2 regions of the Crenobacter cavernae genome follow, and region 1 is predicted to be linked to the other one. Evidence: riboswitches for the same ligand, from Rfam matches in the RefSeq annotation. Region 1 holds a riboswitch; the other holds the start of a gene.
What was found. Region 1 has a riboswitch for cobalamin ahead of DWG20_RS06370 (TonB-dependent receptor domain-containing protein). Riboswitches for the same ligand answer to the same signal wherever they lie in the genome.
Positions count from the first base shown of each region.

Region 2: linked by a shared signal. The riboswitch ahead of DWG20_RS14480 (HoxN/HupN/NixA family nickel/cobalt transporter) and the one ahead of DWG20_RS06370 (TonB-dependent receptor domain-containing protein) in region 1 are both predicted to bind cobalamin.

Region 1 is NZ_CP031337.1:1,306,314-1,322,102, forward strand. It holds gene rfaE2 (D-glycero-beta-D-manno-heptose 1-phosphate adenylyltransferase) at 1-305, shown strand, start outside; gene DWG20_RS06325 (biotin--[acetyl-CoA-carboxylase] ligase) at 302-1,267, shown strand; gene DWG20_RS06330 (type III pantothenate kinase) at 1,264-1,983, shown strand; gene DWG20_RS06335 (SPOR domain-containing protein) at 1,980-2,786, shown strand; gene DWG20_RS06340 (hypothetical protein) at 3,334-3,978, shown strand; gene speB (agmatinase) at 4,134-5,099, shown strand; gene DWG20_RS16725 (hypothetical protein) at 5,154-5,312, opposite strand; gene DWG20_RS06350 (GTP-binding protein) at 5,333-6,382, opposite strand; gene cobS (adenosylcobinamide-GDP ribazoletransferase) at 6,526-7,260, opposite strand; gene DWG20_RS06360 (histidine phosphatase family protein) at 7,260-7,859, opposite strand; gene cobT (nicotinate-nucleotide--dimethylbenzimidazole phosphoribosyltransferase) at 7,856-8,899, opposite strand; cobalamin riboswitch at 8,949-9,146, shown strand; gene DWG20_RS06370 (TonB-dependent receptor domain-containing protein) at 9,311-11,167, shown strand; gene cobU (bifunctional adenosylcobinamide kinase/adenosylcobinamide-phosphate guanylyltransferase) at 11,265-11,807, shown strand; gene DWG20_RS06380 (cobalamin-binding protein) at 11,855-12,691, shown strand; gene DWG20_RS06385 (hypothetical protein) at 12,713-12,922, shown strand; gene DWG20_RS06390 (cell division protein ZapA) at 12,919-13,236, shown strand; RNA gene ssrS (6S RNA) at 13,262-13,446, shown strand; gene DWG20_RS06400 (5-formyltetrahydrofolate cyclo-ligase) at 13,507-14,082, shown strand; gene DWG20_RS06405 (EVE domain-containing protein) at 14,202-14,660, shown strand; gene DWG20_RS06410 (sulfite exporter TauE/SafE family protein) at 14,660-15,466, shown strand; gene pip (prolyl aminopeptidase) at 15,519-15,789, shown strand, end outside.
Region 2 is NZ_CP031337.1:2,974,113-2,989,901, reverse strand. It holds gene cobA (uroporphyrinogen-III C-methyltransferase) at 1-709, opposite strand, end outside; gene DWG20_RS14495 (putative cobaltochelatase) at 706-2,640, opposite strand; gene DWG20_RS14490 (cobaltochelatase subunit CobN) at 2,637-6,710, opposite strand; gene DWG20_RS14485 ((2Fe-2S) ferredoxin domain-containing protein) at 6,707-7,042, opposite strand; gene DWG20_RS14480 (HoxN/HupN/NixA family nickel/cobalt transporter) at 7,039-8,091, opposite strand; cobalamin riboswitch at 8,191-8,370, opposite strand; gene cobD (threonine-phosphate decarboxylase CobD) at 8,685-9,668, opposite strand; gene cbiB (adenosylcobinamide-phosphate synthase CbiB) at 9,661-10,590, opposite strand; gene DWG20_RS14465 (cobyric acid synthase) at 10,715-12,199, shown strand; gene DWG20_RS14460 (CbtA family protein) at 12,336-13,121, opposite strand; gene DWG20_RS14455 (CbtB domain-containing protein) at 13,132-13,344, opposite strand; gene DWG20_RS14450 (histidine phosphatase family protein) at 13,533-14,102, shown strand; partial or broken gene DWG20_RS16520 (IS5 family transposase) at 14,172-15,208, shown strand; partial or broken gene DWG20_RS16515 (IS110 family transposase) at 15,214-15,369, opposite strand; gene fabI (enoyl-ACP reductase FabI) at 15,672-15,789, opposite strand, start outside.

The DNA of each region.
Region 1 (15,789 bases):
CGGTCAGGCGCCAGGGCAAGGGCATTGACCGGCCGATCAACCCGCAGGGCAACCGCGCGGCGGTGCTCGCCGCGCTCGAATCGGTCGCGCTCGTCACCTGGTTCGACGACGACACGCCGGCCAGGCTGATCGAGGCGGTGAAGCCCGACGTGCTGGTCAAGGGCGGCGACTGGACGATAGACAACATCGTCGGCAGCGCCGAGACGCTCGCACGCGGCGGCCAGGTCCACTCGATTCCCTTCCTGTTCGATACCTCGACCACCGCGACCTTGAAGAAGATCCGCGCCGGCGAAGGCAAGGAATGAGCGACGCGCACGCCTTCGCCGCGCTGAGGGCGCTGGCCGACGGCCGCTTCCACTCGGGCGAGGACATCGCGCGTGCACTCGGCTGCTCGCGCACGCTGGTGTGGCAGGCGATCCGCGACGCCGAGGCGGACTTCGGCCTGACGGTGTTCAAGGTGCGCGGCCAGGGCTACAAGCTGCCCGAGCTTATCGAGTGGCTCGACGTCGCCGCGGTGCGCGAACACCTTTCCGGCCCTGCCGCCGAGACGTTCACGCTCGCGCTGGCCGAGCGCATCGATTCGACCAACACGCAGCTGATGCATCGCTCAGACAGCGCGCCGCATGGCCTGGTACTCGCCGCCGAATGGCAGGACGCCGGCCGTGGAAGGCTCGGCCGGCCATGGCGGATGCGGCTCGGCGGCGCGCTGGCGTTCTCCTTGCTGTGGCGCTTCGACAAGGGCCTGGCCGAGCTGTCCGGCCTTTCGCTCGCCGTCGGCGTCGCGCTCGCGCGCGTGCTCGAACGCCTCGGCGCGCCGGTCGAACTGAAATGGCCGAACGACGTCTTGCTGTCCGGCAAGAAGCTGTCCGGCGTGCTGATCGAGCTGTCGGGCGAGGTGCAGGGCCCGGCGGCGGTCGTCGTCGGCGTTGGCATCAACCTGGCCGCGCCGGGCGACGTCGGCCAGCCGGTCGCCGGTCTGGCCGAAGCGGGGGTGAAGATAGGCCGCAACGCCTTGTTGGCCGAGCTGCTTAACGAACTCGCATGCGTGCTCACCGATTTTTCCGAGCATGGCTTCGCCGCCTTCCGCGAAGAGTGGCAGCGCTACGCCGCCTACCTCGGCCAGGCCGTGCGGCTGTCGCCGGCGCAGGGCGAGCCGATCGAAGGACTGTTCGCCGGCGTCGACGAACGCGGCGCGCTGCTGATCGATACCGACGCCGGCGCACGTGCGCTGTTCGCCGGCGAACTGAGCCTGAGGCCCGTCTCGTGAAACTGTTGATCGACGCCGGCAATTCGCGTGTGAAGTGGGCGCTGTGCGAACAAGGCCGAATCGTAGAGCAAGGCGCCTTGCTGCACGCCGAGTTGCCAAGCCTGGCCGAGCGCTGGGCGACGCATCCGGTGACCGAGGCGTGGGGCGCGTGCGTCGCTGGCGCCCAGGTCAAGGCCGGACTCGAAGCGGCCAGCCGCCACCCGATTCACTGGGTGACGAGCGAGGCCGCGCGCGGCGGCGTGCGCAACTACTACCGCAACGTCGCCGAGCAGGGTGTCGACCGTTGGCTGGCCGTGCTCGGCGCGCGCGCGCTGCACCCGGGCAGCGATCTCGTGATCGCGCTGGCCGGCACTGCGCTGACGGTCGAGGCGCTGACCGCCGACGGCGACTACCTCGGCGGCGCCATCCTGCCCGGCGCGCGACTGATGCTCGGCGCGCTATCTCACAACACCGCGCAGCTCAAACGCGAGCCCGGCGCGTGGCATGAATTCCCCGACAACACGCCCGACGCGCTCGCCACCGGTGTGTGGGACGCGCTCGCCGGCGCGGTCGAACGCATGCGATCAAGGTTGGCCGAGCAGACCGGCCGGCCTTCACCTCGCTTGTTGATCAGCGGCGGCGACGCGCCCATGCTCGCCGACTGCCTTACCGGGCCGGCCGACTTGGTGGATAATCTGGTGCTTCTGGGACTGATGAGCGTGGCGGATTGCCGATGAAATGGTTTTTCGGGCTGGTGTTGCTGTTGAACCTGCTGGCGGCCTTGTGGGGCACGCTGAGCCAGCGCGCGCCGGGCGAGCTGCACGCGCTGGAGGTCAACCCGCAGGGCGTGAAGCTGCTGCCGGGCGGCTGGAAGACGCAGGCCGACGCCACGCCGGCGGCCGGGACGAACATGCCGCTGGCCGAAGCGCTGCCCGCCGGCGTGCCGGCAAGCGAATTGCCGGCTACGCTCGACGGCGCCAAGCGCGTCGACACGACGGCGTCGGTCGCCAGCGCCGCCAAGACCGTCGAACCCTCGACACCCAAGGCCAAGCCGGCCGAGGCACCGAAGGCGGAGAAAACCGCCGTATGCAAGCAATGGGGCGAACTTGACGGCGCGCAGCTGTCGCGCGTGCGCGCCGGCCTTGCCCCCTTGAAGCTGTCGGGCGCCGAGTCGGCGCGAGAGGCCGCACCGGCCAGCGGCAAGTTCTGGGTCTACCTGCCCAAACGCGCCAGCTCGGAGGCGACACGCGCGTTGTCGGCCGAGCTCAAGCTCAAGGGCTTTGACAACTACCCGGTCAGCAGCGACGGCGACTTCCAGGGCGCGCTGTCGCTCGGCCTGTTCGCCAAGCAGCAAGGCGCCGACGCGCTGCTGGCCAAGCTCAAGGCTGCCGGCTTCTCCGACGCGCGCGCCGAACGCCGCGGCAAGGCGCAAAGCTTCACCACGCTGCGCTTCGCCAGCCTGACGCCGGACAACGAGGCCAAGCTCGCCGCCTTGCAGGCGCGGCTGTTGCCCGGCGTGCCGCTCCAGGCCTGCCGCTGAGAACGAAGGACCGGTAAGACCGGTCCTTTTTCCTCCCCGTACCGCGAGTCGGGTCTGTCGATCGCCTTTCGTTCTCGACGCCTTACTTACTTCAGCTGCCTCGGTCGTCGCGGACGCCTTTCTGTCACTATCGACTCCTCGAGGTCCGGGATGTTTCATTCTTTTGCCATGTTTCGTGACGCTACTGTCATCGAATCGCCGTACGGTGTGCCGGTTTCGGCCCGCGAGGCCCGCACTATCACGGAGATCCGCCGGGCGAGCCCGAGTCCGAGCGTTCCGACCCGGACCAGCCGAAGGCGATCTCGGCCTAGCCGGAGGACGGCATGATCGGTTCCTGAGCCGGAGCCGCGTGATCCCGCTGGCGTTCCGTGAGCTGCCCCGGCAGGAAAATCGCGATTTTTTATGCAAAACGCAACTCTGGGTCGGCCTGCGCCGGCCTTTTTTGCTTGCCGGGCGACAAAGGCGCTGAAAAGCCGCAGCGCACGCTCTAAGCTGGAGTAGGGGCGCTACGGCGCCCCGCTTTTCCGATGTATGCAGGTGAAACGATATGATCGATGCCGCGCATTCCTCCCCCCACGCAAAGAGCCCGACCGCCCGTTCTTCCGCACATTCAAGCGACTGTCCCGATTGTCACCAGCCCCTGCCGTCGAGCGGTATCGCGCAATGCCCGCACTGCGGCCGGCTGATCTATTTTGAGCCGCCGGCGGCACGTCATCCCGCATTGCGCCGGCTGACCTTCTGGCTGCTGTCCCTGCTGTTGCTGGCCGGCGCGACCGCGCTGTTCGGCTGGCAGCTCGCGAGCCGGCTCGGCCACCCGGTGTTGCCGCGCAGCGAGGTGGTGGCGGCCGCCAGCCCCGAGCTCGACGCGCCCGAGTCCTTGGCGCCGACCGGCGCCGACGTCCATCCGACGCTGTCGCCCGCCGTGCCCGATCGCCCGGATGGGGCGCAACCGGCGCTCTCCAGCGCCGCCGACGAAGCGAGCGCCGCGCTCGATGCGGACGGCGCGCTGGCGGCCGTCCCCGTCGTGCAGCCGCTCAAACGCAAGAAAGCGCCGTCGACCGGACTGGCCGCGCTGCCGTCCCGGCCCGCGCCGCAATCGGTCGCCGATACGGCGGGCAACCCCGCCGTCCCCAACGAGGCCCAGTTCCTGATGCAGCAGCAGACGCAACAAGCGCCGACCCCGCCCAACTGATCGAACACCGCTTGCGCCGCGCGCCGCCGCGGGGCACACTCTGCCCTGCAAACCGCGCCGAGGTGGCGCGGCAGCCTTCACCCGTCGGCTCGAAGATGGACGGGAATCGTCGGGCCGCCATCCCCTCTGGCCCGGCGTCTGCCATGGAGACCTCCATGACTGCTGTCATCCAAGGCGACGGTGCCATCCGTCGCGAATCGCTGTACGGCTCCTCGATCGAAAACACCTACGCCGGCGTGTTGTCCTTCATGCGCCGCAACTACACGCGCGACCTGAACGGCGTCGACGTCGCGATCTCGGGCATCCCGCTCGACCTCGCGACCACCTTCCGCTCCGGCGCGCGCCAGGGCCCGGCGGCGGTGCGCGCCGCCAGCGTGCAGTTGGCCGAGCTCAAGCCGTTCCCGTGGGGCTTCGACCCGTTCGACGACCTCGCGGTGATCGACTACGGCGACTGCTGGTTCGACGGCCACAATCCGCTGACGATCAAGCCCTCCATCATCGAGCACGCGCGCACCATCCTGGCAAGTGACGCGAAGATGCTGACCTTCGGCGGCGACCACTACGTCACCTATCCGCTGTTGATCGCGCACGCCGAGAAGTACGGCAAGCCGCTGTCGCTGTTGCACTTCGACGCGCACTGCGACACCTGGGCGGACGACAATCCGGACTCGCTGAACCACGGCACCATGTTCTACAAGGCGGTGAAAGACGGCCTGATCGACCCGAAGACGTCGGCTCAGGTCGGCATCCGCACCTGGAACGACGACTTCATGGGCATCAACATGCTGTTCGCGCCGTGGGTGCACGAGCACGGCGTCGAGGCGGCGGTCGGCCGCATCAAGCAGGTGATCGGCGACAACCCGGTGTATCTGACCTTCGACATCGACTGTCTCGACCCGGCGTTCGCGCCGGGCACGGGCACGCCGGTGCCGGGCGGCCTGACCACCGCGCAGGCGCTCGCTATCGTGCGCGGCCTCGGGGATCTCAATATCGTCGGCGCCGACGTGGTAGAGGTCGCGCCGAGCTACGACCAGAGCGAGGTCACCGCGCTGGCCGCCGCGCATATCGCGTGCGACATCCTCTGTCTGCTGCGCAACCGCAAGCTCGCCGGCAAGCTGTAAGCGACGTCGGTAAGTAAAAAAGCTCGGCCAGGCCGAGCTTTTTTTGTGCTTCGCTCAGTCGGCGTGCGCCGCGTCGGCGAAGGTCCACGCCGGGAACGGGTCGGCGTAGCTTCTCCATGCGGCGTCGCCTTCTTGCCATCCTTCGTCGGACAACAGGCAGCCGTCGAGCCGCAGCTTGATCGAGACCTCGTCCAGGTCGATCCCGATGAACACCAGTTCCTGGCGGCGGTCGCCTACCGCATCGTCGTGCCAGTCGGCGGCGATCTGCGCATGCCAGCCTTCGTCGTCCGGCCATTCTGCCTTGTCGACCGAAGCCCACCATTGCCCGGCCGGGCCGGGCCGTGACGGCACGCGCCGCCGGCCTGCGACCAGTTGCCGACCCAGTCGGGCCGGCTCGCGAGCCAGAAATAGCCCTTCGAGCGCAGCACGCCCTGCCAGTCGCCGCCCTGCATCAGGTCACAGAAGCGTTGCGGGTGGAACGGCCGGCGCGCGCGGTAGACGAAACTGGCGATGCCGTAGGCCTCGGTCTCGGGAAGGTGCTCGCCGTCAAGCGCCTTCAGCCAGCCCGGCGCCTCGGCGGCGGCGTCGAAGTCGAAGCGGCCGGTGTCGAGGATCTGCTCCAGCGGCACCCGGCCGAATTCGGCCACGATCTGCCCGGCGCGCGGGTTCAGGCGGGCGAGGACGGTGTGCAATTGGGCAAGCGCAGTCGCGTCGACCCGGTCGGCCTTGTTGATCACGATCACGTCGGCGAACTCGACCTGTTCGATCAGCAGTTCGACCAGCGCGCGGCCGTCGCCGTCGCCGGCGATCGTACCGCGCTCGGCGAGGCTGTCCGACGACGCGTAGTCGGCGAGGAAGGCCGCCGCGTCGACCACCGTCACCATGGTGTCGAGCCGCGCGAGGTCCGACAGGCTGACGCCGTTCTCGTCGCGGAAGGTGAAGGTCTCGGCCACCGGCAAGGGTTCGGCGATGCCGGTCGACTCGATCACCAGGTAGTCGAAGCGGCCCTCGCGCGCGAGGCGCGACACTTCGATCAGCAGGTCCTCGCGCAGCGTGCAGCAGATGCAGCCGTTGGACAGCTCGACCATCTTCGCGTCGGCGCGCGTCAGCCCGCCGCCGTCGCGTACCAGCTGCGCATCGATGTTGACCTCGGACATGTCGTTGACGATTACCGCGACCTTAAGACCGTCGCGGTTGGCGAGGATGTGGTCCAACAGCGTGGTCTTGCCGGCGCCGAGAAAGCCGGACAGCACGGTGACCGGCAGGCGGGTCCGGGTGGTCATGGTGGTCGCTCCTCAGAAAACGACAAACGTTATACCATAACAAATGTAACGGTATAACATTTTCTTGAGGGACGAGATGAGGGACGAGATGAGGGACGAGATGAGGGACGCGGCGGACGGCAGGCACCGTCCGCCGTGAAGATTCAGCCGAGGAGCTGCGGGGACGTTACCAGCGCGGCGAGCAGCGCAATCTCTACGAGTTCGATGCCGGCGCCGAGGCAGTCGCCGGTCATCCCGCCGAGCGTCTTTTTCAGATAATTCCACCACGCGTAGCCGGCGACGAGCGCCGCCGGAATCAGCGCCGGCGCGAACCAGGCCGACAGGCCCGTCAACAGGGCAAGGTTGGCCGAGAGGCTGGGCCAGTGCGTCGTCCACGCGAAGCGCTCGCCGCTGCCGGGCGCCAAGGGCGGCAGCGTCGTCGACCACAGCACGGCGAGGCAACGCGCCCATGCCGGGACCAGCGCGACGGCCATGAGGTTGGCCGAGCCTTTCGCTGCCAGCATCAACAGCACCAGCTTGCTCGCCACCGCCATCACCAGCGAGAGCACGCCGAAGCTGCCGACGTGCGGGTCCTTAAGCACTTCGAGGAAGCGTTCGCGACTGCGGTGCGCCGCGCCGCGCGCGTCGGCGAGGTCGGCGAGGCCGTCGAGGTGCAGCCCGCCGGTTACCCACACCCACATCCACAGCGCGACCAGCGCGCCGGCCCACGGGTCGAGCCGCGCGGCGAAACCAAGAGCGCCGGCGACGAGGCCGCCGACGATCAGCCCTACCACGCCGAACCAGCGCGCGCTGTCGGCCAGCCAACGCGGCTCGAAGGTCTCAAGCCGCGGCGTCGGCAGCCGGGTCAGGAACTGCAGTGCGAGGATCAGGCTGCGCATCAGGTACCCGGCCCTTCGAGTCGCGTCAAATAGGCCGGGTGGCCGTCGAGCATCGACAGCTGGACGAAGCCGCCGCGCGGCACAGCGATCAGCCGCGCGCTGGAAAAACGGGTGTCGAGCAGCTCGGCGAGGATCACCGCGATCACGCCGGCGTGCGCGACCAGCACGCGGTGGCTGCCGCGCGCGTCGACCATCCACTGCGCGAGGCCTTCCAGCACCCTGGTCCTGAACACGTCGAGCGTTTCGCCGCCGGGCGCGTCGAGTTCGCCGGCGACGAGGCGCGCGTTCCAGCAGGGCGTCTCGGCCGACAGCGCGTCGACCGCCGCGCCGTCCCAGTCGCCGAAATGGCACTCGGCGAAGCGCTCGTCGACCTTCAGCGCCAGGCCGGCGGCGAGCGCCTGCTCGACGGCGAATGCGCGACAGCGCAAAAGCGGCGAGGTCGCGAGCGCCGTCACCGGCGCGGTGTCGGAAATCGCCTGCCAGCTGGCCCTGAGCTGCGCCCAGCCTTGTTCATTCAGCGGCAGGTCGGTGCGGCCGATCAGCCGCCCGTCGTGGTCGATCTCGCCGTGGCGCAGCAGGGTCAGGGTGTAGGGGTTCATAGCGCGTCCGACACGCCGGCCTCGGCGAAGGTCGCCATCTCGTTGTGCAGCGCGATCGCCTGCGCGATCAGCGGCAGGCACACCGCCGCGCCCGAGCCTTCGCCGAGGCGCATTCTGAGGTCGACCAGCGGGGTGAGACCGAGCGCCTGGATCGCCAGCGCGTGGCCGGTTTCCTGCGACACGTGGCTCGCCATCAGCCAATCTCCGAGGGCCGGTTCGATCCGGCACGCGGCGAGCGCGGCGGCGGTCGCGATGAAGCCGTCGACCAGGCTCGGCACGGAAAGGCGCGCGCCTTCGAGGTAGAAGCCGGCGATCGCGGCGATCTCGAGCCCGCCGAGCTCGGCCAACGTTTGCATCGGCGACAGGTGCTGCCCGTCGACGCGCGCCAGGCCCGCGGCGACCGCCGCGCGCTTGCGTGCGAGACCGGCGTCGTCGACGCCGGTGCCGCGCCCGACCACGTCGTCGATCGCGAGGCCGGCGTAGGCACAGATCAGCGCCGCCGACGGCGTGGTGTTGGCGATGCCCATGTCGCCGGCGACGAGCAACTTGGCGCCGGCGTCGATCGCGCGGCGCGCGGCGGCGGCGCCTGCTTCGAGCGCGGCGGCCAGCTGCTCGTCGGTCAGCGCCGCCTCGCGTGCAAGGTTGGCCGAGCCTTTCGCCACCTTGGCGTGCACGATCGGCAGGGCCGCATCGAGTGGAAACGCGACGCCGACGTCTACCACTTCTAGCCGCGCTGCGTTGGCGCGCGCGAGCACGCAGATCGCCGCGCCGCCGGCGGCGAAGTTCTTCACCATCTCGGCGGTGACCGCCTGCGGGAAGGCCGACACGCCGTCTTCTGCCACGCCGTGGTCGGCGGCGAACACGGTGATCGCGGGCGCGAGCGGCGCGGGCTTGACGCGGCGCTGCCAGGCGGCGAAGCGGCAGGCGACGTCTTCGAGCACGCCGAGGCTGCCCGGCGGCTTGGTCAGCTGGTTCTGCCGCGCGCGTGCGGCGTCGAAAACGGAAAGGTCGGGGCGGGGGAAGGGGGTAAGGGTGTCCATCGCGCGAACCTACCCCAAGCGCCGTCCCCCGACAAGCGGCAAGCCGGCGTATAATGCGCGCCGAGCAGGTGCCCGGCGGATCAAAAGCCGGGTGAAACGGGAAGCCGGTGCAAGACCGGCGCTGCCCCCCGCAACGGTAAGGTCTGGCGTGATCCGCCAGGCGCCGCGAACGCCACTGTCGACACGGACGGGAAGGCGCGGCGCTGACAGACCGAGCCCGGAGACCGGCCTGCCAGCGGTCGCGCCGGAAGCGCGCTGCGTATGTGGAGTATCGCGGGGAGGCGATCTTCGACAGGATTTCTTCCGGCGCCGACTCGTACGGCGCCGTTGTCGTTCGTGTCGCAATTCGAGCGGGTTCAGCCCGCCATCTTCTTCCTGCACTCCTTTGCCCATCGCCAAAGAGAGTGTTTCATGAAAACCCAACCATTCGCCCTGTGCGCGCTCGCCTTCGCCTGTGCGCACGCCTACGCCGACACCATGCCCGAATACCGCGGCGAAGAGGTGGTGGTGACCGCCACGCGTCAGGCAACGCCGATCCACAAAGTGTTGTCCGACGTGACGGTGATTTACGCAGAAGAGATCGCACGTGCCGGTGCGCAGGATCTGCCGACGCTGCTGTCGCGTACATCCGGCGTAGAGGTCTCGTCCAACGGCGGCCCGGGCCAGACCGCCAGCGTATTTCTGCGCGGCGCCGAGGCCGACCACACGCTGGTGCTGGTCGACGGCATGCGCATCGTGTCGGCCACCGACGGCAGCACCGCGCTGCAGCATATCCCGCTCGCCGAGATCGAGCGCATCGAGATCCTGCGCGGCCCGGCGTCGAGCCTCTACGGCGGCGACGCGATCGGCGGCGTGATCCAGGTCTTCACCAGGCAGGGCCGCGGCGCGCCGCGCTTCTCGGTCAGCGCCGGTGCCGGCTCGCACGACCGTCGCCAGGTCTCGGCCAACGTGTCCGGCCAGGTCGACAACACCTCGTTCAGCCTGACCGCCAGCCACGACAAGACCCACGGTTTCTCGGCGACCAACGCCAACAATGCCTTCGCTTTCGACCCGGATGCCGACGGCAACCAGAACAACGCCTACAGCGCGCGCATCGCCCAGCAATGGGCGCCCGGCCACACCGTGTCGGCCAACCTGTTCCAGACTTTCGCCACCACCGACTACGACGGCGGTCTCGACAACACCAGGCCCGACGAGGTCCACCAGCGCCTGACCGGTCAGAGCATCGAGAGCCGTGACGCGTTCACCGAAGCGTGGACGTCGACACTGCGCTTTGCCCGCACGCAGGACAAGTATGAGAACTACACCGACGGCGACTTTGCCCTCCGCGACAGTCTGTTTAAGACCACGCAGGACGAATGGACTTGGCAGAACGACGTTAAGAGCGAGATCGGCACTTGGCTCGCCGGTGCGTCCTACGTCAAGCAGGCGGTCGATACCAGCAGCGCACTGACCGCGAAAGACCGTACGATCAAGTCGGTGTTCGGCGGTTATCAGGGCGAATTCGGCGACTGGCTTACCCAGGTCAACCTGCGCCGTGACGAAAACAGCCAGTTCGGCGGCAAGACCACCGGCTCGGCCAACCTCGGTTGGCGCTTCGCGCAAGGCTGGTTGGCGAGCGTCGGCTACGGCACCGCGTTCAAGGCACCGACCTTCAACGACCTGTACTTTCCATTCACCGACTTCGGCTTCGGCTTTACCTATCAGGGTAACCCGAACCTCAAGCCGGAAACGTCGAAGCAATGGGAGGCCGCACTCGGCTACCGCCAAGGCGATTCCGCCGCCAAACTGGTGGTGTTCGACAACCGCATCGACAACCTGATCGTCGGCAACGCCGACTTTAGCTCAGTCAACAACCTCAACCGCGCCAAGATCCAGGGTGCGACGTTGTCCGGCGAGACCCGTTTCGGCGCGCTGTCGCTCGAAGCATCGGCCACTTGGCAGTCGCCGGAAGACGCCGACAGCGGCAAACAGCTGCAGCGCCGCACACGGCGCCATGCCAGCCTCAAAGCCTCATACGCGGTGATAGAACCCTTGACCGTCGGTGCAGAAGTGCGCGTCCAAGGCCATCGCTATAGCGACCCGGCCAATACGCAACGCCTGGACGGCTATGGCGTGACCAATCTGTTCGCACAGTATGCGATCGACCGTAGCTGGACGCTCGACGCGCGCGTCGATAACGTCGGCGACAAGGAGTACGAACTGGCGCGTGGGTTTAATACCCCGCGCCGCGAGTATTTCCTTGGCGTGCGTTACGCGAGCAAGTAAGTCACGGAAGCTCAAGCGGCGGCCATGCCCCACGGGGCAGGCCGCTTTTTTTATTCCGCCGGTCGCTTCGTGCGGCCGGCCTGTTAGGCTTTTCGTCATGTTGCATCTCATCACCGGCGGCGCCCGTTCCGGGAAGAGCCGTTACGCTGAAACGCTCGCGCTCGCCCATCCGGGCCGCGTCGTCTATCTCGCCACCGCCGCGTGCGACCCGGGTGACGCCGAGTTCGCTGCGCGTATCGCGCATCACCGCGCGCGTCGTCCGGCGGCGTGGGGCTTCGCCGAGACCGGCGCAACGTTGGCCGAGGCCTTGGAGGCGCAGGCCGCGCCCGATACGCTGCTCTTGGTCGACTGCATGACGATGTGGCTGATGCACTTCGTCGACGGGGTCTGCAGCGGCGGGGGGCTCGGCCAACGTTGGCCGGAGGCGCGCGCGCGGCTGCTGGCCACGCTGCCGCGCCTGCCGGGCACGGTGCTGCTGGTGACCAACGAGCTCGGCTGGGGCGTGGTGCCGATGGGCGCGGCGACGCGCGCCTTCGTCGACGAACTCGGCCGGCTGAACCAGGACCTCGCGGCGGCCGCAGACAAAGTCACGCTGGTCGCGTGCGGCCTGCCGCTCGCTTTGAAGGGGGAAGAAAAATGAGGGCTCGGCCAACCTTGGCTCTTGCGGCCTTGCTGGTGTCGTTTGTCGTGAGCGCAGCCGAAGCGGCGGTCGTCGTCGGCGACGGGATGGGTCTTGCCGTCACGCTCGCCGCGCCGGCCAAGCGCATCGTCGCGCTCGCGCCGCACACGGTAGAGCTGCTTTACGCCGCCGGCGCCGGCGCCAAGGTCGTCGCGGCGGTCGACTACAGCGACTTCCCGCCCGAGGCGGCCAGGCTGCCGCGCGTCGGCGGCGTCACCGGTTTCAGCCTCGAGGCGCTGCTGCGCCAGAAGCCCGACCTGGTGGTCGCCTGGCGCGACGGCCTCGGCCCGCGCGAAGAGGCGCGGCTGCGCTCGCTCGGCGTGCCGCTCTATATCTCGCGGCCGTTGAAGCTCGACGACGTCGCCGCCGAGATCGCCGCGCTCGGCCAACTTGCCGATACCGTGCCGGCGGCGCAAGCCGCCGCCTACCGCTACCGGGCGCGTCTGGCCGCGCTGCGCCAGCGCTACGCGGCGCGCGCGCCGGTCAGCGTGTTCTACCAGATCAGCCAGACGCCGATCTTCACCGTCAGCAACGAGAGTTTCGTCGGCCAGATGATAGAAAGCTGCGGCGGGCGCAACGTGTTCGGCGCGCTGAAGCTGCCTGCGCCGCAGGTGTCGGCAGAGACCGTGGTCGCGGCGCGGCCGCAGGTGATGCTGGCCAACGACGCGGCGATGCTGGAGGTCTGGAGCCGCTGGACCCGCCTGCCGGCGGTGGCGGCCGGCACCCGCTACACGCTGCCCGGCGACCTGGTCGGCCGGCCCGGCCCGCGCCTCGTCGACGGAGCCGAAGCGGTGTGCGCGACGCTGGAAAAAGCGCGCGGCAGGCTCGGTTTGACGCATCGTTAGGCCCGGGCTATGCTCCGCCCCATGGAACACGATCTCGAGTATCTCGAAAGCCGCGTGGCGGCGCTGATCGCCGCGCTGGGCGAATCGGGCGGGCAGAATGCAAGGTTGGCCGAGGCCCTGGGCGCGGCGCTGAAGGAGAACGCCGAGCTCAGGTTCCGCCTGGAAGAAACCCGCAACCGGGTGGCGGCGCTGATCGAGCGTCTGCCCCGCGACGAGGAAGAAGCCGTATGAGCGACATCGTTCAGGTCGACATCGAACTCATGGGCCGCCACTTCGCGGTCGGTACGCCGGCCGGCGAGCGCGACACGCTCTTGGAGGCGGTGCACCTGTTGCAGGACAAGATGAACGCGATCCAGGGCACGGGCAAGATCGTCGACGCCGACAAGATCGCGATCATGGCCGCTTTGAACATCGCGCACGATCTTTTGAAGACCAAGGTCGGCGGCGGCTTGGAGATGGCCGAGTTTCAGCGTAAAATACGCGGCATGAGCGAGGCGGCCGACGCCGCGCTCACCGCGAACCAGCAGTCGCTGTTCCCCGCGTAAGGGAAGCAGCCCGGAAGATTCGTTTTTCCCCCTGCGGTGTTCGAGAAGGCGCACAATTCCTTTGAACCAATGCGTTCGCTTGGTCGCTAGCATCTACGGCACGGGTGTGCCGTGTCCCCTTAGCGGGACACGCCCGGTAGTGCCAGGCAGGCGGCCCCCTGGAGACAGGGTTCAAGCGGATTTTGCCGGAACGACACCTGTGGGGGGAACCCTCTACCGCTTCGGGCCGCCCATCGGGCGGCCCGAATCTTTTTCCCGCCGGAAGCCGACGTGAACGACAAATCCGTCTTGCGCCGTACCCTGAGGCGCACCCGCGCCAGCCTCCATCCCGCCTATCGCGACGCCGTCGCGGCCCGGCTGCCGCGCCTCGCGCGCGCGCTGATCGGACGCGGCAAACGCCTTGGCGCCTACGTCGCCGCCGGCTCCGAACTCGACCTGACCCCGCTGATGAACGCCGCGCTGTGGCGCGGCGCGCGCGTGTTCGTGCCGTCGATTCCGCGGCGTCACCGGCGCCTGTGGTTCACGGAGGTCGACGGGCGCGGCCGCTGGTACCGAGAGCCGCGCTACCACCTGTGGGAATACCACGGCCCGCGCTCGCGCGCCGAGTCGCTCGATGTGCTGTTCGTGCCGCTGGTCGGTGTCGACGCGCACGGTTTCCGCCTCGGCCAGGGCGGCGGCTTCTACGACAGCTCGCTGCACTTTCGCCGCCACCGCCGCGTCGGCCGCAAACCGCTGATCGTCGGCGTCGCCTTCGACTGCCAGAAGGTCGACACCGTACCGCGCGAGCCGTGGGACGTCCGGCTCGACGCGCTGTTGACCGAGTCGGGGCTGCTGCGTTTCCGTTAAGCCCCACCTGGGCGCTATGCTGTTGGCCTGATTCTGCTGGCGGGCGCTCCGGCATCATAGGGCGCCCGCGTCCAAGCCGCCCAAGGGCGGCTTTTTCACCTTCATTCCACGGAGCGAGCATGGCCTACTGGCTGATGAAATCCGAGCCCGACGAACTGGGTATCGCCGATCTCGCCGCCGCCCCAGAGCAGGCTTTCGTCTGGACCGGTGTGCGCAACTACCAGGCGCGCAACTTCATGCGCGACGCGATGAGAGTCGGCGACCTTGTGCTGTTCTGGCATTCGAGCTGCGCCGAGCCGGGCGTCTATGGCCTGGCCGAGGTCGCCGAGACCTGCCTCGTTGACCCGACGCAGTTCGACCCGGAAAGTCCGTACTACGACCCGAAATCGACGCCTGAGGCGCCGCGCTGGCAATCGGTGGCGATACGCTACGCGAAGCGGACCGCTTTCCTGTCGCCGGCGCGCTTACGCGAGGTTCCCGGGCTGGAGGCCATGACGGTGCTCAAGCGCGGCAACCGGCTGTCGATCACGCCGGTCACCGACGACGAATGGACCATCCTGATGGAGGTCCTCGGCTGATGCCCGCGATCGAACTGTTTTTCGGCCTCGTCGCCTTCGGCGCTATAGCCGGCTTTCTGGCCGGACTGCTCGGCGTTGGCGGCGGCCTGGTGATCGTGCCGGTGATGGTGTGGTTCCTCTCCTCGGCCAAGCTGGGCGGCGACCATGTGCAGCACCTGGCGGTCGGCACCTCGCTCGCGGTGATGGTGTTCACCAGCTTCTCGAGCGTGCTCGCGCATCACCGGAGGGGCGCGGTCGACTGGTCCATCGTGCGCGGCATGGCGCCGGGCATCGTGCTCGGCACCTTCGCCGGCAGCCAGATCGCCGGGCTGATCCCGAGCGACTCTCTCAAGTGGTTCTTCGTCGTCTACGCATACGCGATAGCGGCGCAGATGTTCTTCAACGCTAAGCCGACCGCGCACCGCGCGATGCCGGGCAGGCTCGGCCAACTTGGCGCGTCGGGTGTGATCGGCGTGGTGTCGAGCTTCGTCGGCATCGGCGGCGGTTCGATGAGCGTGCCGTTCATGAGCTGGTGCAACGTGCCGATCCACCGCGCGATCGCGACCAGCGCCGCGCTCGGCTGGCCGATCGCCGTGTCGGGCGCGGTCGGCTACCTGGCCAGCGGCTGGAACGTGTCCGGCCTGCCGTGGGGCGCGGCCGGCTTCGTCTATCTGCCGGCGATGGCGACCTTGATGGTGCTGACCGTACTGTTGGCGCCGGCAGGCGCGTCTGCCGCGCACAAGCTGCCGGTGGCGAAGCTCAAGAAGGCGTTCGCGCTGTTGATGGCGGTGATGGCGAGCCAGATGCTCGCGTCGCTGCTGCGGTGACGCACCTGCGCGGAGCCTACCCTGACGTGACGACGATTTTCCGGAGGCCATGATGCCGCTGTTTCCCCCGATCAAACCGTTCGCCGACGGCCTTATCGACGTCGGCGACGGCCACCGCCTGTACTGGGAACAGGTCGGCCGGGCCGACGGCGCGCCGGCGCTGTTCCTGCACGGCGGCCCGGGCGCCGGCTGTTCCGAGCGCCACCGCCAGCTGTTCGACCCGGCGCACTACCGCGCGGTGCTGTTCGACCAGCGCGGCGCCGGCCGCTCTCTGCCTTTCGGCGAACTCTCGGCCAACTCGACGCCTCACCTGATCGCCGATA
Region 2 (15,789 bases), 1.6 Mb from region 1:
CGACGGTGCGACCGATGACCAGTAGCGCCGGGCTGCCCAGTTGCGCCGTCGCCACGTCCGCGGCCAGGCATTCGAGCGTACTCAGCACCTGGCGCTGTTCCGGGCGGGTGCCGTGCTGGATCGCCGCCGCCGGCGTATCGGCCGGCAGGCCGTGCTGCAGCAGCTGTCCGGCGATGTGGGCGAGGCGGCCCATGCCCATGTAGATCACCAGCGTCATGCCGCTCTGCGCGAGCAGGCGCCAGTCGGGTTCGTCGCCCTGGTGGGTGTGGCCGGAGACGAAGGTGACGCCGTGCACGTGGTCGCGGTGGGTGAGCGGGATGCCCAGCGTGGCCGGCACCGCGATGCCGGCGGTGATGCCGTTGACCACTTCCACCTCGATCCCTGCGGCGAGCAGGGTCTGCATTTCCTCGCCGCCACGGCCGAACATGAACGGGTCGCCGCCCTTGACGCGGGCGACGCAGCGGCCGTCCAGCGCTTCGGCCAGCATGCGCTGTTCGATGTCGGTCTGCGCCGTCGACGGGCAACCGCCACGCTTGCCGACGTGGACCACCTCGGCACCGGGCGCAGTGAACTGCAGCACCTCGGGGTTGGCCAGGTCGTCCAGCAGCACCACCTCGGCCAGTGCCAGCCGGCGCACCGCCTTCAGTGTCAACAGTTCGATGTCGCCGGGGCCGACGCCGATCAGGTAGACCTTTCCCTTGCCGCTCATCGTCCCAGCCTTTCGCGGATCGTCAGCGTCAGCTGGTCGGCCGACAGGCTGTCGAGCGGCAGGTATTCGCCCTGCAGCGCCTCGGCCAGCTCGCGCGCACGGCCCAGCCGCACGTAGCCTTCTTCGGTGTCGAGCACCAGCGCCGGCGTGCCTTGGTCGGCCAGGCCGGCGGCCAGCGCCAGCGCCTCGCTCCACGGGTCTTGCCGGGTATCCAGCGCGATGTTGGCGCGGCCGTCGCTCAGCACCACTAGGAGCGGCGTCAGGTTGTCCTGGCGCGCGTGCTGCGCCAGCGTTTGGACCGCCAGCTGCAAGGCGTGCGCCAGCGGGGTGCGCCCGCCGGTGGGCAGCTCGGAGAGCGCCCGTTCCGCCTGTTCCACCTGGCGCGTGGGCGGCAGCACCAGCTCGGCCTCGCTGCCACGGAAGGCGATCACCGCGACCTGGTCGCGGCGCTGGTAGGCGTCCTGCAGCAGGCCGAGCACACAGCCCTTGACCGCTTCCATGCGCCGCTTGGCCGCCATCGAGCCGGAGGCGTCGACTACCAGCAGGATCAGGTTGGCCTGCTTGCCGACGCGTACCTTGTCGTGCAGGTCGGCGCGGGTGACGGCGAATTCGTTGGGGTTGCGCAGCAGAGCGCTGCGCAGCGTGGCATCGACGGCGAGCTGGCTCGGCGCCTCGTTCGGCACGGCGCGCACGTAATGGCCGCGCCGGGCGCCGGCGCTACTGCTGCGCCGGCCGCTGGCCTCGTGCGCCTGCAGTGCACGGACCTCGATACGGCCGACCTCGCTGGCGGCGCCGGTGGCGAACAGCTGTTCGGACGCGGTGCCCGGCTGGGCGTCGTCGTTGATCTCATCCTCGGATGGCTCGGCGTCTGACGTATCGTCGCCGGACGGAGATTCCGTCTCGGGCGGCGGTGGGGGCGGCGCGGACGCCTGCTGAGTCAGCTCGTCGAGCCGCTCGCGGTCCAGCCCGGTCTGCTCGAACGGCTTGCGGCGGCGGCGGTGCGGCAGCACCAGCTCGGCGGCGTTGCGCACGTCTTCGGCGGTGACCGCGTCGCGGCCATCCAGCGCGGCCATCGCCCGCGCCGCCTTGTGCATCACGATGTCGGCGCGCAGGCTGGCGACCTCGAACTCGCAGCACAGCTGGCTGATGAAGGCGAACAGCGAGTCGGGTAGCGCGACCTCGGCCAACCCCGTCTGTGCTGCCTGGATCGTCGAGCGCAGCGCGTCGGTGTCGGCCTGCCAGCCGGCGACGAAGCCGGCCGGGTCGGCCTCGAACGCCAGGCGGCGCCGCACCACCTCGGTACGGACAGCCGGGTCGCGCGGCGCGGTGACTTCCACCATCATGCCGAAGCGGTCGAGCAGCTGCGGGCGCAGCTCGCCTTCTTCCTGGTTCATGGTGCCGAGCAGCGTGATGCGCGCCGGGTGGCTGACCGACAGCCCCTCGCGCTGCACGGTGTTGGTGCCCATGGCGGACACGTCGAGCAGCACGTCGACTAGGTGGTCGGCCAGCAGGTTGACCTCGTCGATGTAGAGCAGGCCGCGATGCGCGGCGGCGAGCAGGCCGGGCTTGAACGCCTGCCTGCCGTTCTGCAGCGCTTTTTCGAAGTCCAGGCTGCCGAGCACGCGGTCTTCGGTGGCGCCGAGCGGCAGGTTGACGAACGGCACCGGCGAGGGCTCGGCCAACGTGTCAGCGTTCTGGCAGGCGTCGCACTCGGCCAGCGGCGCTTCCGGTGCGCAGTTGAAGGCGCAGCCGCTAACCCGCTGGATAGGAAGCAAGACATCGGTCAGGCCGCGCGCGGCGGTGCTCTTGGCGGTGCCCTTGTCGCCACGGATCAGCACGCCGCCGAGCGTCGGGTCGACCGCGCACAACAGCAGCGCACGCTTCAATTGTTCCTGGCCGACGATGGCGGCGAAGGGATAGTTGTGTTTCATCGTTTCGGGTTCTCCCCGCGCGCTTCCAGCATCGCTTCGCTTTGCAGGTGCAGTTCGCGCAGCGCGGTCAGGGTGTCCGGCTTCGGAGCTTCCCACAGCTGGCGCTGCGCGGCTTCGAGCAGCCGCTCGGTGATGGCGCCCAGCGCCCACGGGTTGCTCTCGGCGAAGAAAGCTTGCATCGCCGGGTCGAACGCATAGGTTTCGGCCAACTGCTCGTACACCCAGTCGTCCACCACGTGCGCGGTGGCGTCGTAGCCGAACAGGTAGTCGACCGTGGCGGTCAGCTCCAGCCCGCCCTTGTAGCCGTGCTGCTGGATGCCGGCGATCCACTTCGGGTTGGCGACGCGCGAGCGGAACACGCGCAGCACTTCCTCCTTCAGTCCGCGTACCGCCGGGTTGTCCGGGTTGTGGCTGTCGCCGAAGTAGTGGCGCGGCTGGCGGCCGGTCAGGCTGCGGATCGTCGCGATCATCCCGCCGTGGTACTGCAGGTAGTCGTCGCTGTCGAAGATGTCGTGCTCGCGGTTGTCCTGGTTGTGCAGCGCCACCTCGACGCCGGACAGGCGGTGACGGAAGTCTTCACGCGCGTCGCTGCCGTTGACATGGCGGCCGTAGGCGTAGCCGCCCCAGTTGATGTAGGCGGTGGCGAAATCGGCATCGTCCTGCCAGTTTTGCTCGTTGATCAGCGGCAGGATGCCGGCGCCGTAGGTGCCCGGCTTGGAGCCGAACACCCGGTACAGCGCACGCTGCTCGGCTGTGTCGCGCGGCAGCTGGCCGAGCAGTTCGCTGGTCAGGTCGGCGAGATAGTGCTTGCGGATGAAGTTCTGCTCGATGGGTTCGTCCAGCTGCGCCACGGCATGCACCGCCTCGTCCACCAGGTGAATCAGGTGCGGGAAGGCGTCGCGAAAGAAGCCGCTGATGCGCACCGTGACGTCGATGCGCGGGCGACCGAGTTCGGCCAGTGGGATCACCTCGATGCCGGTGACGCGCCGGCTCTCGGCCTGCCACTTGGGGCGCACGCCGAGCAGCGCCAGGATTTCGGCGATGTCGTCGCCGTGGGTGCGCATCGCGCTGGTGCCCCACACGCTGATGCTGACCGTCTCCGGCATGTGCCCGGTTTCCTTGCGGTGGCGGGCCAGCACTTCGTTGGCCAGTTCGGTGCCGATGTGCCAGGCGGCCTGCGACGGCAGGCTGCGCGGGTCGACCGAGTAGAAGTTGCGCCCGGTGGGCAGCACGTGCGCCATGCCGCGGGTCGGCGCGCCGCTTGGCCCAGCCGGGACGTAGCCGCCGGCCAGGCCGTGCAGCAGGTTGTCGATTTCTTCGGTAGTGCGCGCCAGGTTGGGCACCAGTTCGCGGCAGACGAAGGTCAGCGTGCGCTGCAACGCGCTGTGGGCGGTGACACCGGGCAGTACCTGCGCCAGCACCGCGTCGAGCGCGGCCGCAGCGAAGCCCTGTTCGGCCAGCCCGGCGACCAGTCGGCGGCCCAGTCCGGCGATCTCGTCGAGCGCGTCGGCGCGGGTCACCAGCGGCTTGGTCGCCAGCGCCTGCAACAGCGCTGGCACGCGGTCTAGCCGTTTGCCCTTGTCGTCCTGCAGCCCATCCCAGGCGATGCCGAGTGCTTCGGCGATGCTGGCGGGCAGGCTGGGGATGCCTAAGTTGGGCAGGCGCACCAGCGCGCACACCATGTCGATCAGCGCGTCGTCCTCGGGCGCCCGGCCCAGTACGTGCAGGCCGTCGCGGATCTGCGCCGCGCCCAGCTCGCACAGGTAGCCGTCGATGTCCTCGATAAGGTGGGCGACGTCGACGCCTTCCATCTTGGCCAGCGTCAGCGGCACGCCGTCTTCGTTCAGCGTGGCGTCCCACTCGTGGTCGTGATCATGGTCGTGGTGATGGTCATGATCATGATGGTGGTGATCGTGGCCGTGATGATGGCCGTGGTGGTGATCGTGTCCGTGGCTGTGTGGCTTGGTCACGCTCGGGCGGTATTTGCCGGTGGTACTTGGGGTGGCGTGGGCGACGGCCGGTTTGGCCGGTTGCATGCGGTACTGGCTGACTGGTGCCGCAGCGGGTTCATGCTGATGAGCGTGCGCATGATGGTGATGATCATGATCATGATCGTGATCGTGGCTCAGCATCGCCGCCAGATCGGTATCGAGCTTGGCTTCCTTGATCAGGTCCCAGATCTGCTGCTGCAGCAAGGGCAGTTTGGCAGGGTCCAGCATCTCGACCTGGTAGTACTCGTCCACCAACTGAGTCAGCTGCGCCAGCGGGCCGTAGGTGTCGGCAGTGGTCATCGGCGGCGTCAGGTGGTCGATCACCACCGAATGCGCGCGGCGCTTGGCCTGCGAGCCTTCGCCCGGGTCGTTCAAAATGAACGGGTAGAACATCGGCATGTCACCCAGCAGCGCGTCGGGGAAGCAATGCTCCGACACCCCCACCCCCTTGCCCGGCAGCCATTCCAGCGTGCCGTGCTTGCCGACGTGGACGATGGCGTCGGCCTGCCAGTCGTCGCGCAGCCAGCAGTACAGCGCGTAATAGTGATGAGTCGGCGGCAGGTCCGGGGTGTGGTAGATCGCGTCCGGGTCCATGCCGTAGCCGCGCGGCGGCTGCAGCGCGACGAAGGCGTTGCCATATTCCAGCCCGGCGAACACCAGTTTGCCTTCGTGCACGTAGGCGCTGCCCGGGGCGGCGCCCCAGTGCTCCAGCATCTTTTGCTGTAAGACTTGCGGCAGTTGGCCGAACCATTCGGCGTAACGTGCCGCTGGCACGCTGGCGATGGCACGTTCGAGCTGGTCCGCCGTCAGGTAATCCTCGTCGTAGGCGCCGCGGTCGATCAGCTCGTGGATCAGCGCGTCGCTGGTCTCGGGCAGGCCGGGAATGTGATAGCCCTGCGCCTGCATCGCATGCAGCAGCGCGAACAGCGAGGCCGGCGAGTCGAGGCCGACCGCGTTGCCGATCTGCGAGGCCTTGCTGTTGGAGTTGGTGAAGATGAAGGCAATGCGCTTCTGGTCTGCCGGGCTGCGGCGCAGCGCCACCTGGCGCGCGGCGATGCCGGCCACGCGCCGTACCCGGTTGGCCAGAGGCGCATAGTGGGTCTCGTCCTGCTCGTGCTTGAACGACATCGGCACGCTGATGATGCGGCCGTCGAATTCCGGTAGCGCCACGTTCATCGCGGTGTCGAGCGGATTGAGCCCGCGCTCGGATTGCTCCCACTGCTGCTGCGTCATGCTGCTGGTGATGGCTTGGATCACCGGGATGTCCAGCCGCTCGAACGCCGCCACCGACCAGCCCGCCGCGGTCGGGCCGTCGGCGTTGACGTCGCCCATCGCGAAGGAGGTGGTGTTGATCAGCGCGTCGATGCGGCCAACGTCACTGAAGAACTGCAGCGCGGCCGGCATGCCGGCGTCGTCCAGTGTGCGCAGTGAGGCGGTGTAGACCGGCAGCGCGTTGAGCTGCCGTTCGGCCAACATGTCCACCAGCATGTCGATGAAACGGGTGTTGCCGCTGATCCAATGCGCCCGGTAGAAGGTGATGCCGACCGTCGGCCAGGTCGGATTGCGGATTTCGGCCCAGTCGTCGAGCGTGCAGAGCGTCGACAACTCCGGGTGGTAGATGCCGTGCTCGGGTAGCGGGGTCGGCGGCAGATAGCCGAAGCCGGTCATCAACAGCCGGTCGGATAGGCAGCGCAGCAGCTGCGCCATATTGGCGGTGCCGCCGGCCTGCAGGTAGGCGGTGACGTCGTGCTGCAGCGCCGGCGGCACGCTCGATAGCGCGGCCAGCTCGGGGTCCGGTTCGCCGGTGCCGCTGACCACGATCAGTGCGCGACCGTGGTGCTGCGCGTCCTTCACCAGTTCCTCGAAGCCGGGGATAGCGCTGGCGCGACCCAGCACGCGCACCACGACGATGCGCGCCGTGGCGACGGTGGTGGCAAGCAGCGCGCTCATGCGCTCGGGGCCATCCACTGTCTGCAGGTTGACGCCGGCGACCGGCACGAAGCCCTCCGGCAATTCGGCCTCGGCCCGGTGCAAGGCGGAAAGGTCGGTGCCGGCGTGGGTCAGCAGCACGATGCTCATGCTTGATCCTCGCTCAAATCCACAACGTCGCCGATGCCGAGCTTGTGGAAGATCAGCGGTTCCACCGGGCAGCCGCCAACCAAGTGCTCATCGACGATGCGCTCGATCGCTGCTTCGTCCACCTTGCGGTACCACACGCCATCCGGGTACACCACCAGAATCGGCCCCTCCTTGCATACAGCAAAGCAGTGGGAGCGGGTGCGCTTCACGCCGATGCCGGGGCAGGCATCAATCGCTTGGCCCAGCTTCTTGAACATCTGTTCCGCCTGCATGCCGCCTTCGGTGCAGCGCGGGCCGGTGCACATCAGCACGTGTTTATTGTGGGTTCTCATCGGCTTGCCTGCGCCTTGTATTGCACGTCATAACGCTTCCATTTGTAGACGGCGGCCGACAGCGCCCAGGCTGCCGCGAACACGCCAATCATCAGATAACCGAAGTTTTCCAGGCCATCGTTGAGCAGCGCCACCGCATTCCACACTAGGCCGGACAGCTGAAACTGTTCGGCCAGCAGGCTCAGTGCGCCCAGTCCGCCGATCAGCAGCGCTAGTAGCGCGGAAACGGCGGTGATGCTCAGGTTGTACCAAAGCTTGCGTTGCGGGTTATTGAAGGCCCAGGCGTACGCGCCTACCATCAGCGTGCTGTCCAGAGTGTCGAGCAGCGCCATGCCGGCGGTGAACAGCGCCGGGAACACCATCAGCGACCACGGCGAGATGCCTTCTGCAGCGTTAACGGCGGAAAGGGACAGCAGGCTGATGGTGCTGGCGGTGTCGAAGCCGAGCCCAAACAGCAAGCCAATCGGGAACATATGCCAGCTGCGGCGTACCAGCCGGAACAGCGGGCGCAGCAGCCGCGCCAGCCAGCCACGGTCGGATAGCAGCGTGTCCATTTCTTCCTCGCTCACCGTTTCGCCGCGCTTCATGCGCTGGAAGCTGGCCCACAAGCCTTTGAGAATTGAGAGGTTGATTACGGCCAGCGCCAGCAGGAAAAAGGCCGAAACCCCCGCGCCCACTGCTTCGAACGAGCCGAGCTGTTGCTTGAACTGCGTGGCGGCCAAAGCGATAGCGGCCACCGCCAGAATCACAATGGTGGAATGCCCAAGCGAGAAATAGAAGCCGACCGAAAACGGGCGCTGCCGTTCGTGCATCAGCTTGCGCACCACGTTGTCGATGGCGGCGATATGGTCGGCATCCACCGCGTGGCGCAGGCCGAATAAATAGGCGAGCAGGGCGGTGCCGAGCAGGGCGGGCTGGTGGGAGAAGGCGCTAAACGCCCAGAGCCAAGCCAGAAGATTGGCGGCTACCAATAGGCTAAGAAGGCCGACCGGGAAGGCGTGGCGGCTGGCAGTGCGGCCGCTGGTAAATCCGGTGAGCGGAGCTGTCATGTGTACCCTCGGGAGACGTAACGTCGCCGCGAGCGAGGGCATGAATGGGCGCATAGCCATTCTTGCAATCCACCGGTACACCCCGCCCAGTCGCTGCTCGCGTCGACACGCGTGACGGCCGGTCTCCTGGCTTGCGCTTCATCGCGCTGCGCGGCCTTCCCAGATGGTTCCAGTGGCAATTAAACGCAGGCTCGTCGCTTACAGTTGCGGGGGCAGCCGCGGCATTGCACCGCATTCCCGTTTCACCCTTCAAAGGGCACCGTCACAGGCGGCCGATGATACGTTACAACGGCTTGATTGTGAATGGGTTTTGAGGGGAATCCTATAGCCGGATGGCGTGTTTGTAACCGTTTTGGTAATTATTTAGTGAGATGATTGGTCAATGTCATTGCACGTCGCAGTTGCGTAGGGCGCATTCGAAGCGTAACGAAGTGAAGCGCAATGCGCCGCATGATAAGCGGTTAAGGATGGTGCGGATTATGGGGGGAGGCGAAGGATGTCATTCGGCGCACCGCGCTTTGCTGAGCGGATCTCTACGTGCGAATCTTTGATTCGCTCAGTGATGGATTCGCCCGCGATGCTTCGAGTGCGCCCTACAAAAGATAAGCGGCCAATGCGGTTTCCAGCCGTTGCCAATCAGCTTCGTTAGCCGGCAAACCAAAACGAATGCTCTCCGGCTCGGCAAAATAGCGAGTCAGAATGCCGCGCTCGGCCAGGAAGGTATGCGCAGCAAAAGTATGCGGCCCGGCCAGCCATTGAAACAGCGCGCAGCCGCCATGCGGGGTGGGGCCGTATCGGTTCAGCAGGCTAGCCAAGCGTTCCCTATCGGCTGTCAGCCGCGCGCGCGTTTGCTGCTGCCAGGCCATATCCTGCAGGGCGAGCTTTACTGCCGCCCGCGCCGGGCCGCTGACTGCCCACGGTCCTAATTCTTCCTGCAAGGCATCCAGCAGTTCGCGCCAGGCAAATACAAAGCCCGCTCGTATACCGGCCAAGCCAAAAAACTTGCCCACCGAGCGCAGCACGATCAAGCCCGGCGCGCCAACCTTGTTCAAGATGCTGAACTGAGGCGTGCAATCCATAAACGCTTCATCGACTACCAGCCAACCGCCACGCATCGCCAAGCGTTGCCGCCAGCCTTCCAGTTGCTCGGGAGTAAACATCTGGCCGGTGGGGTTGTTCGGGTTGCACAGCAGTAATACATCCAAGGTATTCACTGCGGCGTCCAGTTCGGAGGGCGCAAAGCGCTGCACCTGATGGCCGCGGCGTTCCCAGGCGTAGGCATGCTCGGCATAGCTCAGATTCAATAGGCCGGCCGTGCCAGGCGCACGCAGCAGCGGCAGGGTCTGAATCGCCGCTTGCGAGCCAGCCACGGGCAATAGCAAGGCGCTGCCGTAATACGCTGCCGCTGCCTGTTCCAGCCCGTCGTTAGTTTCTGGCAAACGCTGCCAAGCGTCAGCCGGCAAGGCGGGCACCGGCCAGCCGTGCGGGTTCAGCCCGGTGGATAGGTCTAGCCAATCGCGTTCCGGAATACCGTAACGACGCGCCGCCGCGATAACTCCCCCGCCGTGCTCAAGCATGCAGAACCCCCCCCACGATCAAAGCCAATACCACCCACAGCCACAATCCACGCTCCACCAATTGAATCGCCCGCTGAATGTCGCTGGCGTCTGGCGCACGTAGCAGGCCCAGTGCCGGCCGTTGTTTGAGCTGGCCGTGATACACCGCCGCACCGCCCAGCGCTACACCCAGCGCCCCGGCGCCCGCCGCCATCACCGGGCCGGCGTTCGGGCTGTACCAAGTCGGTGCCTGCGCGCGCCAGCAACGCCAGCCGTCGCGGACATTGCCGAGGACGATATAGGTCAGCGCGGTCAGCCGCGCCGGAATGTAATTCAGCACGTCGTCGAACCGGGCCGCCGCCCAACCGAAATACACGTAGCGCTCGCTGCGATAGCCCCACATCGCGTCCAGCGTGTTGGCGAGCCGGTAAAGCACCACGCCCGGCGCACCCAAGAGCAGAAACCAGAACACCGCTGCGAAGATCGCGTCGCTGCCGTTTTCCAGTACCGACTCGATGGTGGCACGGGCCACGTCCTCTTCGCTCAGCGCCGAGGTGTCGCGGCTGACGATCATGCCGACGCGCTCTCTTGCGAGCGGCAGGTCGTTGCTCATCAATGCTTCGACCACCGCCTGGGCGTGTTGGGCCAGGCTGGTCGCACCGATGGCCAAGTAGAGCAGCAGCACCTGGCAGATCGGTCCGATGGCTGGAAGTGACGCTAGACCGGCCGCCGCCAGTGCGAACGGCAGCAGCAACAGCGCAATCCCCAGTAGACCGCGCAGCCGCATGCGCCAGCTGGGTTCGAGTTCGGGCGTGGCCGGGTAGAGGGCGGCCTCGATGCGGCGCACCAGGGCGCCGAAACCGACCAGCGGATGCCAGCGACGCGGCTCGCCTAAGAGCTTGTCGAGCAGTACGGCGAGGAACAGAAAAATGGAGGGGGTCACAAACGGCGCCTCTATAATGACGAGCCCCGGTTTTGATGAGACTTGCATTGCAAGTGGGCAAAACCGATTCGAAAGGCGCGATTTTAGAGCCGCCGACAAAAAAAAGCGCGTTCGGAGCAAAACCATGCCAGCCAAAACCATCATGATCCAGGGCACGACGTCCGACGCGGGCAAGAGCACCTTGGCCACCGGCCTGTGCCGCCTGTTAGCCCGCCGTGGGGTACGGGTCGCGCCATTCAAGCCACAAAACATGGCGCTGAACAGTGCGGTGACTATCGACGGCGGCGAGATCGGGCGCTCGCAAGCCGTGCAGGCGCTGGCCTGCGGGATCGAGCCGCATACCGACATGAACCCGATCCTGCTCAAACCTAATAGCACCATCGGGTCGCAGGTCATCGTGCAGGGGCGGGCGATCGGCAATATGGACGCCGCCGCGTATCACCGCTACAAACCCGAGGCGATGAATGCGGTGCTGGCGTCGCACCGTCGCCTGGCCGGGCATTATGACTGCATCGTGGTGGAGGGGGCGGGCAGTCCCGCGGAGATCAATCTGCGCACCGGTGACATCGCCAATATGGGCTTCGCCGAAGCGGTCGATTGTCCGGTGATTCTGGTGGCAGACATCGACCGTGGTGGCGTGTTCGCGCACCTGGTGGGCACGCTCGCGCTGTTGTCCGAGTCGGAGCAGCGCCGCGTCGTCGGCTTTGTCATCAACCGCTTCCGCGGCGACGTTGGTCTGCTACAGCCGGGGCTCGATTGGCTCGAACACTACACTGGCAAGCCGGTGCTCGGCGTGCTGCCGTATCTGCAAGGGCTGCACATTGAAGCCGAGGACAGCCTGAGCCGAAGCAGCGTTCGGCCAACCTTGGGCACCGCGCAGACCCTGCGCGTGGTGGCGCCGGTGTTGCCGCGCCTCAGCAACCATACCGACTTCGACCCCTTGCGCCTGCACCCACAGGTCGAGTTCACCCTGGTCGGGCCAGGGCAGGCCATCCCGGCCGCCGACCTGATCATCCTGCCGGGCAGCAAGAACACCCGCAACGACCTCGACTGGCTCCGCGCCAACGGCTGGGAGCCGGCGATCCTGCGTCACCTGCGCTTCGGCGGGAAACTGATTGGTATCTGTGGCGGTTTCCAGATGCTGGGCCGCATGCTGCATGACCCGCTAGGGGTTGAAGGCGCCGCCGGGAGTACGGCAGGACTCGGCCTGCTTGAGATGGAAACCACGCTGACAGCGCACAAGCGGCTGGAACGGCAGGAAGGAAGATTGGCTATCGCCGATGCGGCGGTCAGCGGCTATGAGATCCATATGGGGGTGTCGAGCGGGCCAGCCCTTGAGCGCCCCGCCGTCAGCCTGCCCGATGGGGCAGACGGCGCCGTTTCGGCCGACGGACAGGTGTTGGGTACCTATCTGCATGGCTTGCTCGACCATCCGGAAGCCTGCCTTGCGCTGCTCCGTTGGGCCGGGTTGGAGGAGGCCGTTCGGCTCGATTACCGCGCCGAACGGGAAGCACATATTGACCGCCTGGCCGACATGCTTGAGCAGCACCTCCAGCTGGAGCGTCTCACCGCACTCCTGCCTTCGGCCCTGTTGCAGGGCGCGTGCTAGCCAGAGCAAGGGTTCGGCTTGGCCGAACGGTTCGCTTTGGGGTCTGTATTGGTTTGATGACGCGTGGAAGCAAAAAACGCCACCAGGGAAGCCCGGTGGCGTTTTGTTTGGGACCTGCAAGGCCAGCGGGGGAGCACTAGCCTCGTTGTAGTGTCATGCGCGAAGGCCTCTTGGCCTCGAGGAGACGCTCGGCCAGTGCGCCGAAGAGTAGCCCGAAGGTCGCCCACAACACCGCCTGGACGCCGAAGGTCGCGATCCGGAAGTCCCAGAGCAGCGACGCCGAGAAGGCTGCCGGTACATCGTTGAAGCTAGGGAGCATGAATAGCGCGGCCGCGTTCAGGCCGACAAACGTTGCGATTGCAATCTGTGCCGCGTTCCAGCTACCCCGTCGTGCTTGCCAGCGACGGAACAGCGACACTGACAGCGCCGCTGCCGCGATGGACAGGGCAATGACCCCGAAGAACAGGATGGTACGAAGGTCGAGTGTCTCAGGATTGCCGACGGCCGGGGGATTGGGAGGGTATTTCAGGAACGGAACGAGTGTGATGGTCACGAACCCGAACAGTGCGAGGGTGGCGGCCGTTGCACGGGCCCGCAGTGCTCCCAGCCGGCCGTAAGCGAAGGCGAACACCAGCGCGAAAATGCCGCCCAGCGCGGCGCTGTACACCACGACGCCGGTGATAAGTCCGAGGCCGGCCTGGACGTCCCGGCTCACCAGCTCGGGTTCGGCCTCTGCTGCCTCCGCCGTCGTTGTGCCATGTGCATGGTCGTCATGATGTGAGTGGCCTGCATGGGCCTGCTGCTCTTCGAATGCAATCGCAAGTTCTACCGGGGGTTCGCCAAAAGTTTTGGCGAACCCGAAACTCAACAGGCCGGCAACGACGCCCGTTATCAAGCCCCTAATGAGGAGATCTCTAATCATCGGGGGTCCTTTAGTGGCAGGGGAAGCCAAGCAGGTGGCGGCCGTCATGCACGAACTCGTGAATGTACATGCCGGGGAACAGCGAGGTAGCGCCTTGCTCGACACCGACAAAGTAAATGGCGAGCAACAGCAGCAATCCGGTGAAAATGGCCCAAGGCAGCAATTCACGGACCGGAATCGTTACCGGCGCTACCGCTACGGGAAAAGAGGAAGTCGTAAGCATTTGATTCTCCTGGGGAATGACGCGCCCCGGTTAAAGGTGGCTCGTGCGGAAGGTCTGGCTTGCCGGCAAACTAGATGTCAGGCTCACAGTGGCGCGACCGCGCGGGATTCTCACCCGCTTCTTCTCGCACAAGTGTGTCGCATTTTAGAATGGGGCACGACTAAGTCAAAGAACTTCCATCCGGCCTCATGAAAACGGAACTGACCTTGCTGTGCCATGCCCCGACCCATGCGATGCGCGCGGGGATGTTCCCTTGCGCTGAAGATCCCATCGAGTGGCCGGAATATCTGCCAGCCGGCATGACACTCGATGCCCTGTCGTTCGAGCGTGTGCTGGTTAGCCCCGCTCGCTGCGCGCGCGAGACGGCAGCGGCGTTGTCGTTGACGGCAACGGTGGACTCGGCGCTTCGGGAATTGGACTATGGCGATTGGCAAGGGCGGTCGCTGAAAGAGATTGTTCGGGACGACCCCGAAGGCTTGCAGCACTGGCTCGCCGACCCCGCTACCGCGCCCCATCGGGGAGAAAGCATCGAAGCGCTTGCCAGACGGGTCGTCGACAGGCTGAAGAATCCCGTGCACTTTCCGGGGTGCACCTTGTTGGTGACACACGCAAGCGTGATCAAGGTGCTGCTGCTGGAGGCGGTGGGGGCACCTCTGACCGCTTTTTCGAGTGTGGATGTCGCTCCTTTGTCGAGAGTCGCGCTGACAGCATTCAAGGACAGATGGCGTTTGCGGATTGGTGAATCGCTGATAGGTTGAGTTGTTGGTGGCTCTGTTGCAGAAATCGGCTCGGAAGCGGCTGTCCAGCGGTTCCGGTAAGCTGAGCCGATGACCCGACCTACCCCGGCCAAGTACCGCACGAAGAATTGGAAGACCTATAACGCCGCGCTCAAGCAGGGGCTCGTTGTTGATCTGGCTAGACAAAGACATGGCCTGGCAAGGCGAGCCCAGCGGCCCGCGCGGTCGCCCCCCAAAGTTCAGCGATGCCGCCACCCCGTTCTGCCCGACGATAAAAGGCCTGTTCGGCCTGGCCTTGCGCCAGACTGTGGGCATGGTGGAGAGCCTGCTCAAGCTGGCGGGTCTGGATTGGACCGTACCGGAACTTCAGCACGCTCTGTCGTCGCCAGCAGTATCTGACGGTTCAAATCCCTGCTCGCCTGACCCGTTCGGGGCTGCACCTACTGATCGACAGTACCGGCATCAAAATGCTGGGCGAGGGCGAGTGGGCTGCGTGCGAATTTTCAATTCGCTCAGGGATAACGAAAAAGTACGGCGCGGAGTAGCGTCGCCAATGGCGCAACGTTCATCAGGGCATTGATGCCGAGACCGTGGAAATCCGGGCCATCGAGATCACCGGCAACTCGGTCGGCGATGCGCCGATGCGGTCGGAACGGTTGTCCCAAATTTCCGAGTATGAACGGATGGCTTCGGTGAGTGCAGACGGCGTAATTGAGCGGCGGCGAACCACGGTCTGGACAATTTCCGCCGGAGTGCTTGATCACGATTGGTCAGGCGTACGCTGTCTGATTCGAGTGCAGAGGCAGACCCAGCTCTTTGATACCGGCTTGCAGAACTGGCGCGAGCGCAGCGACACGACGTGGGCTATCAGCACCCGGAGAGTGACAGCGGAGGACGCCGCGCAAGCGATTCGCGATCATTGGCTGATAGAGAACGCGTTGCATCATGTGCGCGATGTGGCCTTGGGCGAAGATGCGAGCCGGGTCCGCAAGCAGCCTGGCGTGTTTGCCCAGCTGCGCACGTGGGCGTTGAACCTGTTGCGTGTTGCGGGTTACGAGAATATCAAAGCAGCTCGGCAAACGCTGGGCTGGAGTCCTGAAGCGCTACTCCGGCTGTGCTCTGGTTGATAGCGTTGAACAGCCCTGAGGCAGGGCGGCAGGTTGGCAAAGAAGGCTGCCACCTGGTGTCGCGCCAGTTGCTTGCGCAGCACGGTTCTGCCATGCGCATCCACACCGTGCACCTGGAACACATTCTTGGCCAGATCCAGCCCGATCGTTCTACTGTTCATGGTGACGCTCCCTTCGATCAGTGAGGCGATAGCAATCTCACTGTGGCACCGCGATGCCGCTTCAGGAAGGGGGCGTCCATACCATTAACAAAGCCGCTTGCATGGATACCTTTCTCACAGGTCTAGCCAGTTTTTTCAGGCGCTGTAGAAATCGATACCTGATCTCGGTGAGTGCGGTGCTTGCCAAATAAAAAAGCCTCAGCCGTAAGGGCCGAGGCTTAGGTCATTGCACCAAGTTGGGGCGTTTTTTCAAAGTGTGAGCAGAGTTTTCACTTATTACGACTCCCTACAACAAGAAAACCTTATTCGCTGTCGACGTTCAGCGCGTTGATGCTGTAGCCGGCGTCCACGTAGGTGATTTCACCGGTGATGCCCGACGCGAGGTCGGACAAGAGGAAGGCGGCGGCGTTGCCGACTTCT